DNA from 3 places in the Peribacillus sp. ACCC06369 genome. Region 2 is predicted to be linked to each of the others. Evidence: riboswitches for the same ligand, from Rfam matches in the RefSeq annotation. Region 2 holds a riboswitch; each other region holds the start of a gene.
The links. Region 2 has a riboswitch for cyclic di-AMP ahead of QUF78_RS02185 (cation:dicarboxylate symporter family transporter). Riboswitches for the same ligand answer to the same signal wherever they lie in the genome.
Positions count from the first base shown of each region.

Region 1: linked by a shared signal. The riboswitch ahead of QUF78_RS23645 (TrkH family potassium uptake protein) and the one ahead of QUF78_RS02185 (cation:dicarboxylate symporter family transporter) in region 2 are both predicted to bind cyclic di-AMP.
Region 3: linked by a shared signal. The riboswitch ahead of QUF78_RS05550 (APC family permease) and the one ahead of QUF78_RS02185 (cation:dicarboxylate symporter family transporter) in region 2 are both predicted to bind cyclic di-AMP.

Region 1 is NZ_JAUCEN010000002.1:4,664,824-4,672,845, forward strand. It holds gene QUF78_RS23625 (ABC transporter ATP-binding protein) at 1-616, opposite strand, end outside; gene QUF78_RS23630 (TetR/AcrR family transcriptional regulator) at 736-1,335, shown strand; gene QUF78_RS23635 (MFS transporter) at 1,382-2,629, opposite strand; gene QUF78_RS23640 (hypothetical protein) at 3,027-3,218, opposite strand; cyclic di-AMP (ydaO/yuaA leader) riboswitch at 3,551-3,693, shown strand; gene QUF78_RS23645 (TrkH family potassium uptake protein) at 3,862-5,199, shown strand; gene QUF78_RS23650 (potassium channel family protein) at 5,223-5,879, shown strand; gene QUF78_RS23655 (STAS domain-containing protein) at 6,024-6,857, opposite strand; gene QUF78_RS23660 (class I SAM-dependent methyltransferase) at 7,285-7,989, opposite strand.
Region 2 is NZ_JAUCEN010000002.1:275,903-283,924, forward strand. It holds gene QUF78_RS02180 (efflux RND transporter periplasmic adaptor subunit) at 1-897, shown strand, start outside; cyclic di-AMP (ydaO/yuaA leader) riboswitch at 1,099-1,249, shown strand; gene QUF78_RS02185 (cation:dicarboxylate symporter family transporter) at 1,421-2,680, shown strand; gene QUF78_RS02190 (class I SAM-dependent methyltransferase) at 2,741-3,484, opposite strand; gene QUF78_RS02195 (hypothetical protein) at 3,697-4,470, shown strand; gene QUF78_RS02200 (D-alanine--D-alanine ligase) at 4,839-5,921, shown strand; gene QUF78_RS02205 (UDP-N-acetylmuramoyl-tripeptide--D-alanyl-D-alanine ligase) at 6,079-7,461, shown strand; gene QUF78_RS02210 (PP2C family protein-serine/threonine phosphatase) at 7,669-8,022, opposite strand, start outside.
Region 3 is NZ_JAUCEN010000002.1:967,262-975,283, reverse strand. It holds gene QUF78_RS05560 (glucose 1-dehydrogenase) at 1-363, opposite strand, end outside; gene QUF78_RS05555 (RhaT/GlcU family sugar-proton symporter) at 379-1,233, opposite strand; gene QUF78_RS05550 (APC family permease) at 1,756-3,582, opposite strand; cyclic di-AMP (ydaO/yuaA leader) riboswitch at 3,722-3,871, opposite strand; gene QUF78_RS05545 (GtrA family protein) at 4,295-4,750, opposite strand; gene QUF78_RS05540 (glycosyltransferase family 2 protein) at 4,710-5,732, opposite strand; gene QUF78_RS05535 (DUF6044 family protein) at 5,748-7,412, opposite strand; gene galU (UTP--glucose-1-phosphate uridylyltransferase GalU) at 7,592-8,022, shown strand, end outside.

The DNA.
Region 1 (8,022 bases), 4.4 Mb from region 2:
GCATCGCCAGTTTATCGCATCGTTCCGCCTCATCCATCACATGAGTCGTGATGATGATCGTCTTATGATCTTCATTTCTTAAACGTTCAAGTTCCTGCCAAATGGATTGTTTCAGCAAAGGGTCTATCCCTACGGTCGGTTCATCCAAAATGAGGATCTCCGGGTTTTGGATGAGTGCTACCGCCAGTGACAGACGCCGTTTCATCCCACCGGAATAATACGCTACCCGAACGTTCAAATCATTCGTCAATTGTACGATTTCAGCTGCATATCGAATGCGTTCCCTTCGCTCCTTTTTCGATAAACGGTAAAGCTTCGCAAAAAATGCGAGATTTTCAGCTCCCGTCAGTTCTGTATATAAAGCATCGGACTGTGCCATATAGCCGACATCCATTAACAGTGCTTCATTTGGCACTTCATGATCAAGAACCGTGACTTTACCCGCATCGGGCTTAATCAATCCGACAATCATTTTAATCAAGGTCGTCTTTCCGCATCCGGATGGACCTAGCAAGCCGAAAATCCCATTTTTTTCTATATTCAGGTTCAATGGCTGAATGACCTTTTTTTGGTGAAAATCTTTAGCAATTCCTTCAATGGAAATAGCATTTTTCATTGTACACACATCCTTCCTCTTTAATTGACACGGTGTTGAGTGTATCATCATTCTAAGGTAGCATTTGGTCTAATACAATCAACATATTTGGAAAAAATGTTAAGTGAAGGAGACATTTCATGGGATCGATTCATGAGGATATGGTACATAAAACGAAACTGCAGATACAACATCATTTTATTGCACTCGTAGAGGCAGAGGGGTTCTCACATGTAACAGTGAAGAAAATTGCGGAACGCGCTAACATTAATCGGGGCACATTTTATTTGCATTATACGGATAAATATGAATTGATGGATCACTTACAGCAGGAATTGTTAAATGAACTTCAAACACGGATTACTGCCATTCTGCCGAAAGAGGCTTTTTTGGCTCTTCATCATCAACAACTTTACCCGCCCTTCGTAGCAATTTTTCAATTCATTAGTGAACATGCACATGCATTAAGGGCCATTCTTGGTGATCAGGGCGATCCTTCTTTTGCAAAAAAAATAAAGCGTGTATTCGGTGAAGTGCTGTTGGAGCGACTAATCAGCCAGCATCCAGCAGCAAAAGATGAGGCGTTTCGTAAGTATATGCATGCCTTCATGACATCAGCGATTTTAGGCGTGATACAGGAGTGGCTGGAGAATTGCGACGGCCAAACGGTGGAAGAAATGGCGAAAATTCATTTTCAAATCTTGAACTTCATCAGCCAAGTGCGGACATTCGTTCAATGAAGTTTTTATAAGAGGCATGTTCCATTTACATGCCTTTTATAAAAAGTTACATTTTTTCCCCGGCATTCCCAATGGAATAATACCTGCTCTTCGAGGCCTTCATACTAAGTATGGACAGTAAAATTGATACGGCGAACATGATCATGGTACCTGAAATGACCACCAACCTAATCGAAATGAAATGAGCTGAGACACCAACAATCGCTGTAGTCATGATGATCAGTAAAGCTTCCAACAAGCCAAAAATACTTCGAACCCTCCCCATAATCTCCACTGGAATATTATTTTGATAAAATGTTTGAAATCCTGTGTTGGCAAAAGCCAGTGAAAAGGCAATGATGAAAAATCCGATGGCGGCCATCGAAAAGGAATTTGAAAGGGCATAGATCACATAACCTATCGATACAAATAAAGATCCAAGTCCAATTAGGTACGATATTGGTATTTTATTGATGAATACCGCATTGACTATTGCACCCGCAATGATGCCTGCCCCGGCGATGCTTACAAGGAATCCGTAATCGCTGTCCGACAAAAGGAGCACGGCCTTGGCAAACACCGCTTCTTGGGAATCCATGGCCGTTTCCATTACTACCATACAGCTGAATAAGAAATAAATGAGCATGATATAGGAAAATTTCCGGCTGAAGTCCATGACGATGCCCCAATCCTTTTTCATGATGGTCCAAGACAGGTAATGACTGGATTGTTCAAGGGAACGTCCCTTTTCAAGATCGGGCATGAATAGAGTGATGATGCCGGATAATAATAAGGCAGCCGCGTTAATGTAAATGGCTAAAACGGGTGTACCGATCAAGAAAAGGAGACCCGCTATCGCAGGTCCAATCAAAAAAGCCCCAGAATCCATTAAGCTTCGTAACGAGTTAAATCGTTTCCTCTGTTCAATGGGTATTAATTTTGTTATATAAGATCTTGATGTCGTTCCGAACATGGCCCCTGCCATATTGATCACGAAGACAAGGGAATAGATGACCCAAATAGAAGAAGTCAATGGCAGCAAGGCTATGAATACCGCTCGAAATAGGTCAAGTGCCACCATTAGATTCCGCTTATTTATCCGGTCAATCACGCTGCCTGCCCAAACATTCGTAAATATGGCAGCCATCGGTTTAACGATATAAAGTCCAGCTACCGCTAAAGCTGAATCAGTCATATCCAGCACGATTAAATTAAGTGCAATAAAATAAACCCATGCACCAAAGTTGGAAATCCCGATCCCGCACAATAGGATGGAAGGATATTTCCAAGCTACTAATGAATTTTTTAATGTCAACGCTTCTCCTCCTTAGAAAAAGAAATATAAACAATAAAAAAATCCCATCCCCAGGAAAGGCTTCTCTGGGACGAGATCAATAGTGCGGTGTTACTACGCACCATAACGGAAGTTCCCGTCACAGCATCCCCTTCCCATACTGGAGAATTGCTTCAATTTATGCTTACTCCTTCCAGTTGACGGTGCTCTCTGAAATGTGGTCATTCCATTTGCTTTCTCTTCATTACATCCAGATTCATCATTTTTCTAAATTTTAACATTATTGTATTAATAGTGTAAACGTCATAATTTTCAACGCAAAAAAACTCATTCAAAAATAAATGAGTTAGCAAAACAAGTTATGGATTTTTCGCTCTAGTTCCCGGATAGTACACAGGATGACATAATTTCAGTTGATTTACCTTAGAGAAAACAATTTTAACAACGGATTCTTTTTCTTATCCGTTATCCTTAACTCATTCATTATGATTTGATCCTCATGATCGGCTATCCATTTCCTAAGTGCATCTTTATCCTGGCATTGTGTTAAATATGTCTGTCCACCCTTGCCTGTAGCGTTAATAACATATCTATTGAACGTCTTCTCCATAATTGCCCGCCTTTTTTATAAAATGTTTGAAACCTTTAAATAAGAATGCCATACTTTTTTTTTTATGATTTTCAAAAGAAAAATAATTTATTTATATTAGAAAATAGATTTGCAATGACATGTTCTGCTTGAAAGTATTGAATAAAGTACATCGATGTTGGTCATCATAATCGCCTTAATCGAACCTATCATAATGTGCTAACTAATATTTGTCAATACGTTTTTAAAATGTAAATAAAACGTAAATTTTCAGTCTTGTTAAAGAAATATTTTTTTACACTTTAGGGGTTTACAACTGCTAAATGATGGGAGTAGAATACGTTTATCAATTTAATGCATTTCGGCCAAAACTCAAGGGAATTGAGTACGGAGGACCCAATCATTTGGGGTTAATTCTGCCTTGCAGAAGGGATGAGATCAGCTCTTTCGCCATCCTACCCGTCAGCTAACTTCGTCGGCTAAAGCGAAGGAGGTCATAAGACCGCCTATTTCGGGAGCTTTTTTTGCACTCTTTTTGTGACAAAAAAGCCTTTCGATGTTTTCGCAGGTCTTTTTATTATGCTTTGAAAAAGATTTATAAAGAGGATTGATGGTTAAGATTTCATAAGTTTTACACAATATTTTTATAGGTAGGGATGATCATTTGATAAAAGCAAAAAATTTATTGGATCCGCCAAAAATCCTTGTACTCGGCTTTGCCATCCTGATACTTATTGGGGCCTATTTGCTGACCCTGCCGATTTCGACTGAAAATGGGAATGGCCTTTCTTTTCTGGATGCTTTATTCACCTCAACCTCCGCTACATGTGTAACAGGGCTTGTGGTGGTGGATACGGGAACGACTTTCACCACCTTTGGTGAGTTGGTCATCTTAACACTGATTCAGATAGGCGGCCTAGGGTTCATGACATTTGCCACGTTTTTCTTTTTCTTATTAGGCAAAAAGATTTCTTTAAAAGGCAGGTTACTCTTGCAGGAGTCCTTAAATAATCTATCCATGGCAGGTGTAGTCAAGTTAGTAAAACGGCTTTTAATTTTCACGGCCATCATTGAAGGCGTGGGTGCCCTTATCTTATCAATCCGCTTTTCTTTTGACATGCCAGTCGGCAAGGCGATCTATTACGGGGTTTTTCATTCCATATCGAATTTCAATAACGCCGGCTTTGATTTAATGGGGGAATTCAGGAGTTTGACCCCTTATGTATCGGACCCATTCGTAACCCTTACCGTCGCCTTCCTCATCACGTTTGGCGGAATAGGTTTTATCGTAATGAATGAACTATACGAATATCGTGAAACCCATCGTTTATCCGTACATACCAAGGTTGTTCTGATGACTAGCTTGACCCTTACAATCGTCGGCGCAATTTTAATCTTTTTATTCGAGTTCGGTAATGCCAAAACATTGCAGCCTTTATCTTTCATGGGTAAAGCGTTATCGTCTTTATTTCAATCGGTTTCACCAAGGACAGCAGGCTCCAATACGTTGAATATCCCTGATTTAACTCAACCTACATTACTGCTCATCATTTTCTTGATGTTCGTTGGGGCATCACCCGGATCGACTGGCGGCGGGATTAAAACAACAACATTTGCGACGCTTCTTGGAACGGTTTGGTCACAGATTAAAGGAAAGGGTGATGTGGTATTATTCCGTCACCGCATTTTGAATGAAACCATCTTTAAATCATTATCCGTTACATTCATCGGGGGCTTCCTCGTTTCAATCATTTCCATTCTGCTGACCATCACAGAAAGCGGAAGTGATTTCTTGATGATTTTATTTGAAGCCACTTCAGCATTCGCCACAGTGGGGCTTTCAATGGGTTTGACCCCCGAATTATCACCTGTTGGCCGATTGCTCATCATTTTCACGATGTTTGCAGGCCGGGTGGGTCCTTTGACTTTGGCCTTTGCCATCGCAATGAGGCGTAAGCCAGATCCCTTCCGTCATCCAAAAGGGAAAATCATGATTGGTTAACCAAAACTGAAGGAGTGTAAATGATGGGAAAACGACAATATGCCGTGATCGGTTTAGGCAGATTCGGAAGTAGTGTGGCAGATAGATTATATACCGCTGGCCAAGAGGTATTGGGTATTGATATCAGCGAGGAAAGAGTCGAGAATGCGGAACTGAGCGTTACCCATGCAGTCATGGCGGATACCACTGAAGAAGAGACATTGAAATCCATCGGAATCCGTAATTTTGATTGTGTCATCGTAGCCATCGGAAATGATATGCAATCAAGCATTTTGACTACCTTGCTTTTAAAAGAGCTTGGGGTCAAAAAGGTCATTGCCAAAGCACTTAATAAAAATCACGGTCAGGTGCTCACTAAAGTTGGTGCCGACTGGGTCATCTATCCTGAGAGGGATATGGGGGAACGGGTCGCGAATCAGCTCCTGTTCCCTAACATGCTGAACTATATCGAGCTGTCTAAAGAATACAATATCGAGGAAATCATCCTCCCCATGAGCATGAAGGGAAAAAGCCTCAGGGAACTTGATTTACGCGCAAAATATAATATCAGCGTCATTGCCATCGTGAGTAACGGAGAAATTATCATAGCACCGTCACCAGATCAGGATATCCATGAAAAAGATATGCTTTTGGTCGTTGGCAATAAAGAAGACCTAGCCGTCTTTGCAAATATTGAATAATCCGGTAGGTGGCCGGCTTTTGCCTTATGGAGCCCGCCACCTATTTTGAATGTAGCATCACCTATACATGCGAGAAGACCGCCATATGGAGGTCTTCTCGCTGAAATTTATAACGAGCATACCCTTGCCATGTATATGTATGTATTATTTTATCGTACTGATCGCTTGGGCAAGAGTAGACTTTATCGTCACTTTATCAAAAGGCAGTTGAAGCTTAACGGCAGTCATGGCTATTTCCGGCCGAAGTCCTGAAAGGGTTGTATGAATTCCGATCAAATGTAAGGATTCAATCAATTGTGACAGTTGGTGGGCGGATGCACTATCTATTGCATGAACGCCCGATAGGTCAATGAAAAGCCTGGTGACATTTTTTTCAGCGCACTTTTGTAAGGTGTTTTCAAGCAAGGACATGCCCCTCGTCGTGTCAATATCGCCTATCAGGGGAAGCAACGCGGTATTATCTTTAAGGGAAATGATGGGCGTGCTCAATTCATCGATCGTGGCCTGTTGGGCTTTCATAATTTTATTGGCATATTTATGATTCGCTTCCGTAAACCTCTCCATCACTTCACTGAACACCTTGACCACTATCCGATACCAGGAATTTACTTCCTCCCGTGTATATCGATCTCCATGCAATCCCACAAATCGGTCAATGTAATCCAGATATTGCTCTTGCGTTCGAAAAAACTCCCTCAATATAAAATAGATGGGTGTGTTTAAATGCTGCTCATCCTGACCGATATCTTCAATCCACTCATCAAGACGCTTAAAGAATTCCCTTTCCTCTGTAACAAATATCTGAAAGAAATGTAAGTGGAATTCATTATTTTGTTGCTTCAGTTTTTTAATCACTTTGGGATCGGGTGAGCTATAAACCCCCGACTTATCATTTTTATTCAATGTTGCGTACCAATCCTCAGTCAATTGAGCTGCCTCACCTAATAAAAAGGAATATAGTTCTTTATTTCTGTGCATAAACTCCTCCACCTATTTAATTTTTTTATAATATCTAATGCTATTAAAGACTGAATCAGCATTGTCAGGGTATTGAAAGTTAACCGTTTTATCAACAAAAGAAGCATCGAAGATAACCGCTTCAATACTTAAGATCCCATGCCAATGGTCCCTTCATTCCATATACCTTCCCAGCTGTTTTTGAAACCATACAACCACTGATTTTTCAAAAAAAAAAATCTGCAAGAACATTCATCTATCATTCTGGTAAAGCAGCATTCACCAAATCGTATTTTTTTGTTATAGTTTACCATTTTTATTTTTTGTTAACAAATTCACCGCCATCCTGCCCCTTTTCTTTATCACGTAAAAAAGGACCTGATCCCAGATCCTCCGTTCAGTGAAATTGAGCTATACTATCCACATAACCTAATTAACACCATGAGAATTACCTTTTCATAAATATTGCGGTCCATAAACCCTGCACCCCAAAGGTTTCATCAGATTGTTCCATTTTCCTCATTTTACGTATTTCCACCACTTCAAAATCCTTGAAGATCATTCTAAGTTTTTCTTCAGTAAAACCTAATCCGCCTTTAAGGCTTCTTTGCCTATATACCTCCCAATCCGAGATATCTGCACCACCCAATATGCCGCCTTCCACAAAACAAGTAATCGAATACATTCCCTTAGGCCTTAACGCCTTTTTCACCATCTCTAAATAATTGATCCTTCGATGTGGAGCAATATGATGAAAACAACCTGAATCATATACAAAGTCATATTGCCCTTCCCCAATGTCCAATTCAAACATATTCCTTTGAATGAAGTTCACGTGCACTTTGCTTTCTTCCGCTCGTTCTTTCCCCCATTCCAAGGCTTCCTTTGAAAGATCCACCGCATCAACGGAACAGCCCTTTTGAGCAAGGTAAATAGCATTTCTTCCAGGTCCGCACCCAAGCTCAAGAACCTTTCCTGACCCAAGTAACCCACTATCAAAGTATTGAACCAAATTCTCATCAGGGAGGTTTCCGAAAAAGGGAATCCCTTTTTCACGGTCTTCATAAAAACCATTCCAGAATGCAGTGGGCTCACGCAATAACGAGTCCAGCATGTTCAATAGATCTTCATAGGTTGTAATCGTCTCCGACAAAACCCTCACCTCTTCCCATTAAATCCCACCACT
Region 2 (8,022 bases):
GACCAATACTTAGGGAAGTTGAGGTCTTATCAAGGGACATTGACCCGTGATCCCGATAAGGCGGTCATTGATGATTCAGTGGAAAGAAACTTGAATATCGATATAACAACAAGCTCTTCGGACCTTATTAAAAGTAATATTGAGCAAGAATTGTACAAGCAGGAACTCGAAAAAAACAGTTTGAATGAAAAAGTTAAAATGCTTGATGCTAAATTAAGGTCTATTGAGGAGCAGTCCAGCGCGATTGTGACGACGAGTGAGGCTGATGGTGTAGTTAAGAATATCAATGAAAACCTGAATAATCCCATTATATCCATTGTTTCGACAAATATGGCAATTGAAGGTGATTTCTCCGAAGAGGAGATGAAAAAGGCTGAAGTGGGCATGACTATAAAAGCAAGTTCTTCTGACTCAAAAAAGACTTTGAAAGGAAAGATTGGCCGTATCCATTCCTATCCGGCAGAAGAGCCGTCCATAAAAAAAGATAACAGATTTCCATTTCAGGCTTTAATCGAACCTGAAGGTGAAGAAACCGAACCTTTGTTGGTGGGATCCAAAGTCAATCTTACTGTAATAACCAATGAGAAAGCGGGTGTACCCTCCATTCCTATAGAGGCAGTCCATTACAAAAAACAGCCGCATGTCTACAAGTTGACTAAAAAAGGCTTTGTGGATAAACACTACATCACAAAAGGACTTAAAGCTGAAGGAAAGCAAGAACTCTTAAAGGGACCGTCCGTAGGTGACGTCATCCTATTAGAACCGAAAAGAGTAGTGAAGAACCATTCTTATTTTATTACTCCAATTCAATTTGAAAAAGTGAAAACTAATACTTATAAGAAATTCAGCTCTAGGGAAAAAGTAAGATATCTGTTACTTGGCATTTTGGAAAAATAATCGCTTCTTACATCAGGAGAGAGGATGTCAAATTAGTTGTTATTTCTATATCCATATAACTTATATGAATTAAAATTGGGCAATGGAATTATAGATACAATAGTCAATGATACAGAATATTCAGACATATTTTAAGATTTTTTCAAGAATGAATGCGAATAAATATTTACAGATTAACGTTTTTAGTATAATATTTTATTATAAGTTAACTCGCTTAATCTTATTCCAAGAACGGGGGACCCAATATTGTGGATTTTATTATCCGCTAGGGGTGAATTCAGAAATGAAAGGGCATTTGTGTTTCCAATTCCTAACCCGACAGCTAACCTCGTCAGCGTCTTTAAGGGAACATGTGTGAATATTCACGCCAATAAGAAATCGACACATGAAGTGTCTTTTTTTTCGGCGTAAAGACAGAGTTTTTCAAAAAAAGAAAAATTACTTTCTTTTATTAGTATCTTGTTTCCCTTACCGAGACAAAATGTTTTTGCATCAAAGACTTTATGGAAGGTGAGGAAAGTATATGAAGAAATTTAAATTAAGTTTAGCTAGCCAAATTTTCATTGGTTTAATTCTAGGAATTATCGTGGGTGCCATTTTTTATGGTAATGAGACGGCTCAAAACTTTTTACAGCCATTCGGTGACATTTTCCTACGAATGATTAAAATGATAGTTGTGCCAATCATTGTATCAAGCCTTATCGTTGCTGTTGCGGGTGTAGGTGATTTGAAAGCAGTAGGTAAACTAGGTGCTAAATCACTATCATACTTTGTTGTGGTAACTATGATTGCGATTGCTGTTGGTTTAATTTCCGCGAATATCATTCAGCCTGGTGCTGGTGTAAATATGAATAATCTGGAACAAACTGATATCTCCACTTATGTTGATACAGCAGAAACTAAGCAGCATGAGTCGTTTGTAGATACACTTGTTCACATTGTGCCATCCAATCCAGTTAAAGCTATGGTAGAAGGCGATATGCTAGCGATCATTTTCTTCTCCGTATTGTTTGGACTTAGTATTGCGGCTATCGGTGAAAAAGGTAAACCAGTATTCCGTTTCTTCCAAGGAACAGCTGAAGGAATGTTTTACCTAACAAATATGGTCATGAAATTCGCTCCAATCGGGGTATTTGCACTAATCGGTGTGACCATCTCCAAGTTCGGTCTGGAATCTTTAATTCCGTTAGGTAAGTTAGCGCTTTCTGTATACGGAACAATGATTTTCTTTGTAATTGTCATTCTGGGTCTTATTGCGAAATTTGTAGGATTCAATATCTTTACGTTGATTAAACTTCTAAAAGAAGAATTGATTCTTGCGTTCTCTACAGCAAGTTCAGAAGCTGTTCTTCCGAAAATCATGGAAAAAATGGAGAAAGCGGGATGTCCGAAACATATTGCTACATTTGTTATTCCGACTGGATACTCTTTTAACCTTGATGGTTCTACATTATACCAAGCGTTAGCAGCTATCTTCATCGCTCAAATGTACGGAATTGATTTAAGCGCGTATGAGCAAATTACGCTAATGCTAGTGTTAATGATCACGTCTAAGGGGATTGCTGGTGTACCAGGTGTATCTTTCGTAGTTCTTTTAGCGACATTAGGAACAGTTGGTATTCCTATTGAAGGTCTAGCATTTATTGCTGGTATCGACCGTATTCTTGATATGGGACGTACAGTAGTAAACGTTATTGGTAATTCACTTGCAGCAATCGTCATCTCTAAATGGGAAGGTCAATTCAACCCTCCTTCCGATAAAGAACTAGAACAAGTTTCTTAATACAAAAAATCCAGAGTGATATGCCACTCTGGATTTTTTTTGAATTTTAAAAAATGTACCTTATTTTTGAACGATCCAGAAGCGGCAATCAGAAGGGAAAGCGTTTACATCATCGCTTTCATGGAATAATTCACTTCTGTAAAAGGTCTCGATGACTGTAAACCCTGCTTCTTCAAGGCCATCAAGTACTTCAAGTTGTGTTGGGATATGGAGGTAAGTATCTTTTTGAGGTGTCTTTCCGAATGTGAAAATATCCCCAAACTCATAAAGCCTCTCATCTTGTTTACCTTCACACCAAATAATTTCCTCTTGTTCCCAGAAATTCATATAATATTCGTTTTTATCACGGTCGTGTGTTGTGAAAATGAAAATGCCTTCTGGTTTTAAAATACGATTGATTTCTTTTAAAGCTAATGTACGGTTTTTTCGCTGGGGAATTTTCATTAAACCATTAAAAGCGAAGATTGCTTTATCGAATGATGAATTGTTGAAAGGGAATTTCGTTGCATCTCCAAGGATAAAGGGTATATCCAGGTTATATTCGTACGATATTTTTTCGGCTTCATGAAGCGTGGCAGGTGTTATATCGAATCCCGTTATACTTTGAAATCCTTTTTTATACAGTGCAAATGTGGATCTTCCAGTTCCACAGCCAATATCAAGGATTGTATCATCCTGATATAAATATTTTTCGAATGCATATTTTTCTGATTGCCAAAGATCTAAATTTTTTGTTGCATCAGCATAAAGTGAAGCGGCCTCATGTAAAGAATTATTGATAAAACCTTTTTCAATTTTATCCATCGTCAATTCCTCCAAATTTTAATTTTTTCCATAATATAGATATTTGATATTGTCGAACTCGTTCCTTGACCTTATAGGTAATATAGAGACGGGTTTCACATTATATAGACGATGCTGATGATGATTAATATTCTGGGTTATATAACTTACGTGAAAACCCAAAAGTTTGATAAAATAACATTAATGATTGAGAGCTCGGAGGGGATCAGGTTATGAAGAGTGATAACAATGATATCTTATATATGCATATGCAGGCTTCTGAACGGTTTGTCCTTTTTAATGGACTCAATTTCCGCGAATTTGTTTATTCGTTGCCATATACCATGGATTCCATCTTATTATTGAAACATCAATTCGATGGTGGGGAATACAATTTGAATGTCCTGCTTGAGAGCGCTTCATCTGAGGATATTGCGAAGCTCGTTAAAGAAAATGTCCGGGCATATGGAGATTTCTGTTGGATTGATTTTGAAGAAGCTGAAGGGCTGGATGAATTGGATGGCAGGGAAATAGCGGAACTTTTATATTTAGGGCATGCTAAAACCCATCTGGAACCTCCATTTTTCCGTAAATTGAATAATCAATTTGTGTACCTTGCCCAGGATGATGGCTGGTTCAATAAAATTTATTTTCGTTCTCTTTCGACATATTATATGATGTTAGGAAGCTTGATTCCGTTAAAGCTGGAGCCATTAAAAGTGGAGAGGTCGTGGCTTGGAATCAGAAAGAAAAGAGAACTGACGGCCATCCCTCCAGAAATGATTTCTTCTTTGGCTCATATTCTGGCAGAGGGGCTCATTTTTTCCTTTCGGCATGTTAAGTACTCGAGAACGAAGATTGAGATACCAGCATGGGTCGTAGGGGATTATTTAAATATGGATGAGATGCATGATGACTTTTCGGATAGAAATATTAAGGAGCCGGATGTCTTTATTACGTTCAATCGAAAAGAAAAAGTATGGGAAAGCATTATAAAAAATATATAATTATCCTGATTATCCTAACTTCCAGATTCGTGGATTGGATTATTAAACTCCTGGAATATTTCAGGTTTAAGACTTACTATCTCATGCATAAAAGATTAGAGAGGACGACGCACTGAAGTGGGTTGGCCTATAATCATTGGAAAAGCATCAATGATGGAAGTTTCGCTTTACCCCGCATTAACAGGCTGTAAGGGAACGGATGGCAAATGTAATGAAAAAGAAATGTGGTGGGCCAACAGCCTGTAAATGCCCGATTGGCTCAACTAACCATCATTGGAAAAGCATCAATGATGGAAGTTTCGCTTTATCCGTTTTAGTGTAAAATGATACAATGAACATGGTTAAAAGAATATTGGAGGGTAATACTCATGAAAACTAAACTTGGTTTGCTTTATGGTGGAAAATCTGCGGAGCATGAAGTTTCTATGCAGACGGCTTTAGCAGTCATTAAAGCTCTCGATTTAGCAAAGTTTGATATATATCCGATTTACATAACAAAAGAGGGTTCATGGATTAATGGACCGAAGTTGACAGGACCAGCTGAGAGTGTGGAGGCTTTGACTTTTTCACCGGAAAAATCGAGCTCGCCTCTTGCCTTACAAGCGCATTCAACTGATGAAAATAGTGAATCAACAGGGTATGACGTAATTTTCCCATTGCTTCACGGACCAAATGGAGAAGATGGAACCGTGCAAGGGATGCTGGAACTATTGAATCTTCCTTATGTGGGTAATGGCGTTTTAGCCTCATCAGCTGGAATGGATAAGGTTATCATGAAAAATATTTTTGCCCAGGCGGGACTACCTCAAGTTAAATATACTTGGTTCATTCGTTCTGAATGGGAGAAAAATACTGAAAGCGCCATTAAAAAGGTAGCGGATGAATTGGGGTACCCATGCTTTGTCAAACCCGCTAACTTAGGCTCGAGTGTCGGTATCAGCAAATGTAATGATGCTGATGAATTGGAAAAAGCGGTAGTGGAAGCTTTTCAATTCGATAGGAAGATCATCATTGAAGAAGGGGTAATAGCTCGTGAACTCGAGTTTGGCATCCTTGGTAATGATGACCCGTCTTGTTCAGTGGCAGGGGAAATCATCCCTAAGAAAGATTTTGCCTTCTATGATTATTCAGCAAAATACGTTGACGGTAATTCCGCAATGGTCATCCCAGCGGAGATAAAGGAAAGCGAGTATGCAGCTTTATCCGAAATGGCCATTACGGCCTTTAAGTCATTGGATTGCTCTGGATTGGTTCGAGCTGATTTCTTCTTGACGGAAGAGGGCCAAATCTATATTAATGAAGTGAATACAATGCCTGGGTTCACTCCATTCAGCATGTTTCCGTTATTGTGGAAACACACAGGTGTCGACTATCCAACATTAATTGAAAAACTCGTGAAACTTGCCTTGGAACGTCATCAAGAAAAACAACAAATTAAATATACAGTTTGACCATGCAGGTAATGTATCAGTAAACTTCACAATCCTTCAAAAATTGATTTGATGGATCCAATCAGCAGGAGCCGGTGCGATTTACACTGGTTTCTGCTTCGTTTGGTTAATGGAAGAAGAGAGCGGTTACCGGTTCGATGAATGTAGGAGGAGCAAAATGATAAAGAGAACGTTAAAACAAGTACATGAAATGGCAAATGGATTGAATGATATCACTCCATTCCAGACCATAGGGATCAATGGGGTTACCATCGATTCAAGAACGGTTAAGGAAGGTTGTTTGTTCATTCCTCTTAAGGGTGGGCAGGTTGACGGCCATCAGTATGTCAAGCAAGCTATAGCGCAAGGAGCGTCGGCTTCTTTTTGGCAAAGGGATGTTCCGAATCCCCCTAATGATTTACCGATAGTCATTGTTGAAAATACCGAAAAAGCACTTCAGCAATTAGCGCGTGCTTACCGTGAGCAATTGAATATAAAAGTCATTGGGATAACAGGCAGTAACGGTAAGACGACTACGAAAGATATGACGGCTGCATTGCTGGCGACTACCTATAAAGTTCATAAAACCAATGGTAACTTCAATAATCATCTAGGTTTACCACTAACGGTGCTTTCTATGGAAGAGGATACTGAAGCCGCTGTTTTGGAAATGGGAATGAGCAGCCGCGGTGAAATCGAGTTCTTATCCAAAATGGCAAAGCCAGATGTAGCGATCATTACCAATATCGGTGAATCACATTTATTGGATTTAGGATCACGCGAGGAAATAGCGAATGCGAAGCTGGAAATTGTCGAAGGTTTGGCGGAAGATGGAACGCTCATATATCATGGTGATGAACCATTGCTTCGCAGTCGAATCAAAAAGGATTTTCCTGATTTAAACGTAATATCTTTTGGACGTACAGAACAAAATGATTTATTTCCGCAGACTATTAACCAAGGGTCAGACAGTACAACGTTTACAATCGCATCTGATGAAAAGGAAATCGACTATGAGATACCTGTTTTAGGCCAACATAATGTTCTTAATGCATTGGCGGCCATCTTGGTGGCTAAAGAATTCCATGTAGATGATTCGGCGATCCGTAAAGGTCTGTTAACCATTCAGTTAACTAATATGAGGATGGAATTGGTCGAGGGTGCAAAAGGGCAGAAAATCATCAATGATGCGTATAATGCCAGTCCAACTTCAGTTAAGGCCGCTATAGAGCTGATTGAGGGATTATCTGGTTTTGAGAAAAAGATACTTGTACTGGGAGATATGTTGGAGTTAGGGCCACAGGAAAAAGACTTTCATTTGAAAATTGGTGAATTGATTTCAAGTGAGCGGATTGATAAGATCTTCACGTATGGTCCTTTGGCTGAATTTATTGCCAAGGGAGCGAGCAAGGCTTTTTCATCAGAGAAGGTTCGTCCTTTTCAAGATAAGCAGAAGCTTATTGAGGAACTTAAATCGTCAACACAGGTGAATGATATCATTCTCGTTAAAGCTTCTAGGGGCATGAAGCTGGAGGAAGTCGTTCAAGCCTTGCAAAAATAAAAAAGAGTAGAAAAGCCGTTTCTTTTTTTAACGGCTTCAGTAGAAAAGGGGTTCGGAATTGAAAATTCAGAACCCCTTTTGGAATTCCCTTTATGTGAGAACGGTTAAAATTTAAAAACCTAAAAAGGAATGCAGACAAACTCAATTATTATCGAGTTAGTCTATAGTCTGAAGGCCGTTTCTATGAAACGGCCTTTTTTATCGTATTTAAAAAAGTGTCCCGGCAATAATGCAGATATCATCGTTAATAACTGAATGCCTCATCCTTGAAACCAAAAGCTCCTTAAGAAGGTCATGTGTATCGAGATGTACATTTTCGATAAAGTCCATCTCAATATTGTCAGATCTGTCAATGGCAGAAGGTCCCGGCGTTTTAGAGAGTCCATCTGTATAGATGATGAAACGGCTTCCTGGTTCATAATGAAATACTATTTTTTTAATGGGCATTTCAGGAATTAGTCCTATTGGGTTAGACCCTTCATTTAAATTGAGGAGTTGATTGGTGCATGGGGAATACAAAAAGGCTGAAGGAAGCCCGCAGTTCACATATTCGATGAGTCT
Region 3 (8,022 bases), 690 kb from region 2:
GAAATTACCGGTTAAGTTTGTATCGATTACCCTATTCCAGTCGCTTAACGGCATCTCGTGAGATGGAACAGGGTTTTCTATACCTGCATTATTGATGAATATATCGAGTTTCCCGAACTTCTTTATCGCTGATTGAACCAGGTTAATCACATCTTCTTCAACGGTGACATCGCCTTTCACTGCGATAACTTCCCCGCCATTGGTTTTGATCTCTTCCAATACACTATCCGCTTCCTCTGATTTTGTGCGATAGTTAACGACTACCTTTGCCTTTTCCTGAGCAAAGCGAATGGCCATCGCTTTTCCTAAACCAGTGGATGAACCGGTTATAACAACGACCTTACCCTCTAAATCTGTATACATTTAATCACCCTCCAATTAACTTTTTGCCAATCCAAGCATAATCCCAGCTATGATAATCAAGATAATTCCAATGCCGATTCCAATTAGTTGGCGCTTCGTTTTCTTTTCACGTAAAATGATGATCCCGCCGATAGTTGATATGACAATGCCCATTTGAGAAAGGGAAAAACTCGTAGCCACTCCAACACGGGGCTGGGATATGAATAGAAACATGTTCCCTGCTGCCCATATCAGTCCCGGAATGATATTGCGAATCGTATACTTGTTAAACGGCTTATGTTTAAAGGTCAATAATAGACCGCCTATCACCATCCCGATCGCTTGAGGGAACAACGCTGACCAGCCATCAACATCAAAAAGACGGGCCACGACCACATAGACCAAATAACCGAATGTCGAGATGAGGAGAATAACAATTCCTTTCTTCAAGTTTCCCGATTTGCCTTCTTTTGATTCTTTATCTTCCAAGGAGGTCAAAACAATTCCTATAATAATGAAAACCAATGCCAAAACGCCTAAAATGACCGCTTTCATTGTAGACCATTCGTGAAAAACAATGACCCCAAATAAAGTGGTTGAAATGAGCTGCAATCCAGTTGATATCGGCATCGTTTTGGAAACACCCATTAAATCGATGCTCTTAAGCTGATTAGCTTGTCCCACGGCCCAAAACAATCCAGAAACGACCCCGACACCAAATACCAATAGGGATAACTTAATATCGGCAAAAATATAAACACCAATTGAGAAAATCAAGGCGCCAATCGTTGTACCTAATGTTTGACTGTAAGGTCCTCCCCCCAGTTTCACATTAAATAGAACGATGCTTCCCCAGAATAATGCCGGCAAGAGAGCTAATAATATATCCATCTTCATCCCCCATATATGTAAGTTCCAATCTATAGCGAAAATTTCATTAAGTCTTCTTTTTAATATGTTCGCATTATTTGAATTGAACCTTGGTAATTTTATGAAGTGTTCAAAAACCACCCTTCCGTTCCAATGTCCAACTTACAGAACACTTGACTCTCTGTAAGTTTCTAGGGTGAAAATAAAAAGAAGCAAACCCTATCAAGGTTTGCTCAGCTTGTCGACAAAAGGGAGTTCGGAATGGTCTCATCCCTAACTATGATTTAATAAAATGGTCTTTACTGTTTTATGAAACCCCCAATAGATTGAAGAAATTTGCGACACTCCTTCCGAATAACTGGCTAGACGAGCACCAGAAACGCTTGCGGCGAGGTGGCTTGGCATACAGTCGGCGGGATAGGGAGCGGATTTCTGAAAACAACTGGAACGTTTTTTAAAGTAAAAAACTGTAGGTAAATTCGCTTTCTTCGAATTTACCTACAGTCTGAGCAAACCTGATCAAGGTCTGCTTCTATTCTTAAATTACTTCTTCAAATGATATGGCACTGTCGTAATAACTACATTTCTTCTATAAAGTAAGTAGGCACGGATCAGTAAACTTGATTGGTTATGAAGAATATTGTGCCATCCCTTCTTCGGAATGAATTGCGGGATGATCACTGTAACTTTATAGTTAGATTCACTCGCCTTATGTTCAACTGTATCCACAAACTTAGTTAATGGCTGAATGATGCTTCTGTAATAAGAGTTCAGTGTGACGAGTCTAACATCAGGCTGCCACTTTTTCCATTTTTCTTCGAATTTCTTTTCATCTTCTCTTTCAAAAGCAACATAAACGGCAATGATCTGATTTGCTGAAAGAGATTTAGCATAATTTAAGGAATTCTCAACCACATGAGTTATACCCGCCACAGGGACAAGAATGATATTCCCTTCTATTGGTAAGATGGGCTCACAAGTTGTAATCCTCAGTTGGTCACCAACTGCTTCATAATGCTTTCTTATTCGATGAAAAATTAAAATGATGATTGGTAAAAAAATCAAAACAGACCATACCTGCGTAAATTTGGTTAAAAAGAATATCATCGTGACGACCAGGCTAATAATGGCACCAATTGAATTAATGGTTAATTTAACCACCCAGCCTTTTGGCTTTTCGCGGAGCCATTTAACGATCATTCCGGTCTGGGACAGCGTAAATGGTATAAATACCCCTACAGCATAAAGGGGAATTAGATTTTCTGTATGTCCTTTAAATGCGACTATTAAGATGATGGACGCAAGCCCCAGTATGATAATTCCATTGGAATATCCTAATCGGTCCCCTCTAATCGTAAACGCCCTTGGTATGAATTTATCCTTTGCAAGATTTACCGCAAGCAGCGGGAATGCCGAATAGCCAGTATTTGCGGCCAGTATCAAGATCAATGCAGTCGTACCTTGAATGAAGAAATACATGAAATTCCGTCCAAAGATTTCTTCAGCAATCTGCGAGACGACCGTGACCTCTGCGCTGGGAACAATGCTTAAATAATAGGCTAAGAATACGACTCCCGAAAATAATACAGCTAGTAAGGACCCCATAGCTATTAAAGTTTTTGCAGCATTATTCGGGGCTGGATCTTTAAAGTTCGGAATCGCATTGGAAATCGCTTCGACTCCTGTCAATGCGGAGCTGCCTGATGCAAATGCTCTTAGCAGTATAAATAAACTGATGCCCGCTACAGGGGTCCCGATTGGCGCGTGCAATTCCGGTGAAACTCCTCCTGTCAAGATCTTGTAAATTCCTACACCAATCAAGATGAACAATGCTAAAACGAATAGGTACACCGGATAGGCCAAAACAGAGGCCGACTCCGTAACCCCCCTAAGATTTAGGATGGTAAGTAGAATGACGAAAATGATGGCTATGCCGACATTATATGAATGCAGGCCTGGAAAAGCGGACGTGATGGCATCCGTTCCTGCAGAAACACTTACAGCGACAGTTAATATATAATCGACCAATAAGGATCCTCCAGCTATCAACCCTGGATTGATGCCTAAATTGTTTTTTGAAACCACATAGGCTCCCCCGCCATGGGGATAGGCAAAAATGATTTGTCTATAGGACAAGATCAAGGCCGTTAACAGGATCAATACCCCGATTGCTATCGGGATTGAATACCAGAATGCCGCGGCACCGACCGTGATGAGAACGATCAATATTTGTTCCGGTCCATAAGCAACCGAAGACAATGCATCAGAAGATAGGATGGCCAAAGCCTTAGTTTTGTTTAGCTTTTGCTCGCCAAGTGCATTTGATTTTAAAGGTCTCCCTATCAAGAACCTCTTTATAGAAGATAACATCAAGTATTCACCACCATATTTTAGTTATAAATTTATGTTCCCCCAGTTATTGCAAAAAACAAGACGAAATAGAAAAATGCCTACAAGTCATAGATAAATAGACCTGTAGACATCAATTTTTTTGTCTGACAAGCTCCACCTTCCTTCTCATATAACGCTTACGAGGTTAGCTGTCGGATTCGGACCTAAGAGTAGCCCTACCTTTACCTTGAAAGGATTCACCCCTTGGATTGAAAAACAATCCCTATAACGGGTCCCCCGTACCATTAGGTTTAAGCGATTTAGAAATATGAAACTGTTGATTATCATACTCCCGTGAAATGGAAAAGTAAATGAAAATTTTACACGGAAAAAGAATAATTTATTGTTAGTGAGGTTTTGTTCATGACGTATACTACATAAGTCATCAAAACAAATGATTGAAGGAAGGAAAGAGGTGAATGACATGTCTAAAAAAGAAGAAAAAAAACAAATAATATCTGATGATAATTTTCAAGTCAAAGCATTAACGGATCAATGAACAATATGGCTGTCCACAAAAATGAAAAATCATCAGCCACCACGGAGACAGCGAAGAACGAAACTGAATACCTATCTAATCAATCAACTAATTCTCCTTTCCCATTAAACAGATCTGCCCCCGCTTGGATAGTCAACTTTAATTTCATCCAATCAGAGGGCATTATTCATTATTCCCAATGATCCACTCTAATTAGTTCCTTCCTTCTTGAATTGGTCTCAAATTACTTTTCTTAAAGACAAAGTATTTCTGGCCAATATAGTTAAGTACTGTATAAAAGATTGTTCCAATGAGTACAGCCACATTTTGCTGTATGGATAAATGAACGAATCCTTCCATCGATTCTGCAATGGCCTGTCCTAAAGAATAAGCGGCGGAATAACAAATCAGGATGACGCAAAAGAAACGGGCAACTCCTCTCCGCAAGTCTATATCGCTTTTAAAGGTAAATGTCCTGTTCAACAGAAAACTCGTTACAGCTCCCGTACCATTACCGAAAAAGGTGGAGATCCAGTAAGATAAATCAAGAACATTCATGAGAAAAAGCATGATGGAAAGTCCAACCGCTGTATTGACTATTCCAACCAATAAAAAGCGGATAAAGGAATTAGTGTGTTTTAGATAGTTTTTCAATACTGTTCCGTTCATTGTCTAGTTGCTCCCGTTTTGTTAAATCGAGCGGATTAAATAGATCCAGATCAACAATATATTTAGGCCGGCGTTTGGATTCATTATATATTTTACCGATATATTCCCCAATCAAGCCGACAGCAATCAACTGCAGTCCACCGATCAACCATATGGAGGTAATTAATGAGGTCCAGCCCGTTTCGGTCTGTCCATAAAACTTTAACCATAAAAAGTATGACCCAAAGAGTAAGCTAATGAAAAAGGAAAGACATCCTAGCCATAATACAAGCCGGATCGGCGTAACTGAAAAAGAAGTAATGCCATCAAGCGCAAAGGCAACCATCTTCTTTAATGGATACTTCGTTTCCCCAGCCAATCTTTCTTTTCTGTCATAATAAACAGAGTCCGTCTTGAACCCAATGAGCGGGACGATTCCCCGTAAAAAAAGATTCGTTTCTTCAAACTGTTCCAGCTCCACGATCGCCCTTTTGCTCATTAGCCGGAAATCGGCATGATTATAGATAAGGTTAACCCCCATCTTGTTCATCAATTTATAAAAACCAGTTGCAGATGTTCGTTTAAAAAATGAATCAAGGTCCCTTTTCTGGCGGACACCATATACAATTTCACAACCTTCATTGAATTTCCGAATGAATTCAGGGATGACTTGAATATCATCCTGCAAATCTGCATCAATGGAAATCACACAATCCGAGGCTTCATTGGCTGTAAACATTCCTGCCAGAAGTGCATTTTGATGACCTGCATTCCGGGAAAGCTTTAGCCCACGAACAAATTCATTGTTAATCGTTTCTTTATAAATGATCTTCCATGTTTGATCTTTGCTTCCATCATCAACCAATAGAATTTTACTTTTATCGGATACAACGTTTTCTTCGACTAAACCCCTCACCAATCCACAAAGTTGGGAAATGGTATCCTGCAAAACGCTTTCTTCGTTATAACAAGGTACAACAATCGTTACTATCGGTGAATTCACAATATTCCCCCCTTTTCACGTGACTCTGTATAAATAAATTTTCCAGATACTTCCTTTCTTTATGAAAATCCTTTCTAGTACCAACCCGTTTTCCTTCGCATTGTTGATTGGTATAGCAGAAAATATATACTTGCCACCTAACCCTTTATACGCATCGACATTAAGTTCCAAATTTTCTAGCTCTTTCTTCGAGCCTTTCTTGAACATATAATGCTTCCCAAGCTCATCGGTAAATAGGTAACAACGCCCTCCCCATTCATCAAAGTAGATTTTGATGTTTTTATTCTTAGCCAATTCGTTTTCAATTATTTGACGAAATTGATGTTTGTAAGTAAGCGGATAGAAATTGTTATAGCTATCAAGCGTGTAAAACCCATTAAATTGGGCAATCGCAGGATGTAGGCCAATGCTCGCTACCCGATATTCTTCCTGTGGAAGGCCAATATGATCTTTTATTTCTTGAAAAAGACTTTCTGCATAGAACTCTTTAAAAGATGGTTTTTTATTGTGAGTGATTTCTTCATTGAAACCCATTAAGATCATAATTTGAACGGCTATGAATATTGAAAGGGTTTTCTTGGCATAATCGCTGTGCTCCCAGATGATTTTTATCGCGAGGGCAAACCCCAAGTAAATCACCATCGGCCTTAAAAAGTGAAATCTGGCAAAATTAAAGGTATCCAAGGTGTGGAACCTTTCCGTTAAAGGAAGCCAGCCTTTATAAAACCAAAATGCGTACCACGCGGAAAGCATAAAATTCAAGCCGAACAAAAAAACAAATATCTTTTCCTGTCTCCATAGCTTTTTGGTCAAAATGATATAAAGGGCAAAGACTGTAATCGGCAGAATGATAAGCGCATGTACAGTCATGACATGCGTATGTCCAAGGACGAAATTTTTGAAAGTAAGCTTGATGACCCACTCGAGCGGCAGCCTTGCATGAAAATATTCATCTCTGCTGTTCGGCTCCGAATCAAAAATGAAGGAAGCGACCAGCCGATACTCGACCAGACCAAAAATGACCGTCATATACACGATTGAAAGTAGAAACCTTAAATTCCACCCTTTTTTCCTGATCACATCCGATATCCAAAGGAAGCCCATTGCAACAAGAAAAAAGAAAAAGCCAAGCACGATGCTTGAATAAAGCGGTAAAAGTGTAAGGACCAAATAATTCTTCCACGAATGGTCCTTGCTGCGGATATTCAAAAAAGCCCAAAGGGCTAGCGGCATCCCAAGAGTACTGAGCATTCCCGATGGCCAAAATGGGGTAAGGGCAAAGGCCAAGGATGTTCCAACCCTAATCCATCCTGATTGGCGCCCTGTAACCAAATGTTTTTTTAATAGGATATACATACCAAAGAAAGCAATGAATCTTGTTAATGCCTGGCTTATTGCATATGCAACCATTGTCGGGAAAAGTGCATACAGCCACACGATGATACTGAATTCACTGCCAAACGCATTTCGTGGCAGCCCATTCATAATCTGTGGAATTTTGGCGTCTATTGCACCGAATAATTCACCGCTCTCAGAAAGCACTTTATACCAGGCAATGTTGGAATCCAAATTATCATGTACACGAATATGCGCATTTTCTCCAAGGATGAATAAAGGGGAAAGATATAAAACAATGACAAGTAAGGCAAAAAGGATTTGTTTTCTCTCTTGATTTTCAATTGGCAAAATATACACCTCTTGACCAAAATTCATATATCAATAATATTTGCTTCAATGGTAAATCTATTCTTTTTCAGGGATTTATTTTAACCTTTTTTGATATAGGTCAACCAATGAACACATAAAATGAACGGTAGAACGAAAAGCGAGATAAAAGAACCTTAAAAAGGGGCTGGGCTATGATAAAGAAAGCCGTAATTCCAGCAGCCGGTTTAGGAACACGATTTTTACCCGCTACGAAAGCTCAACCAAAGGAAATGCTGCCGATTGTCGATAAGCCGACCATTCAATATATTATCGAGGAAGCGGTACAATCAGGGATTACAGATATTATCATCATTACAGGGAAAAACAAACGTGCCATCGAAGATCATTTCGATAAATCCATTGAGCTTGAAATGCTTTTACAAAAGAAAGGACAAAATGATCTGCTAAAGACCGTGGAGAACATTTCCAATATGGTGGATATTCACTATGTAAGACAAAAGGAACCATTGGGTCTGGGGCATGCAGTTTTATGTGCCAAAACGTTTATTGGAGACGAACCTTTTGCAGTCCTGTTAGGTGATGATATCGTGGATAGCCGGGTCCCAGCCTTGAAGCAGTTAAT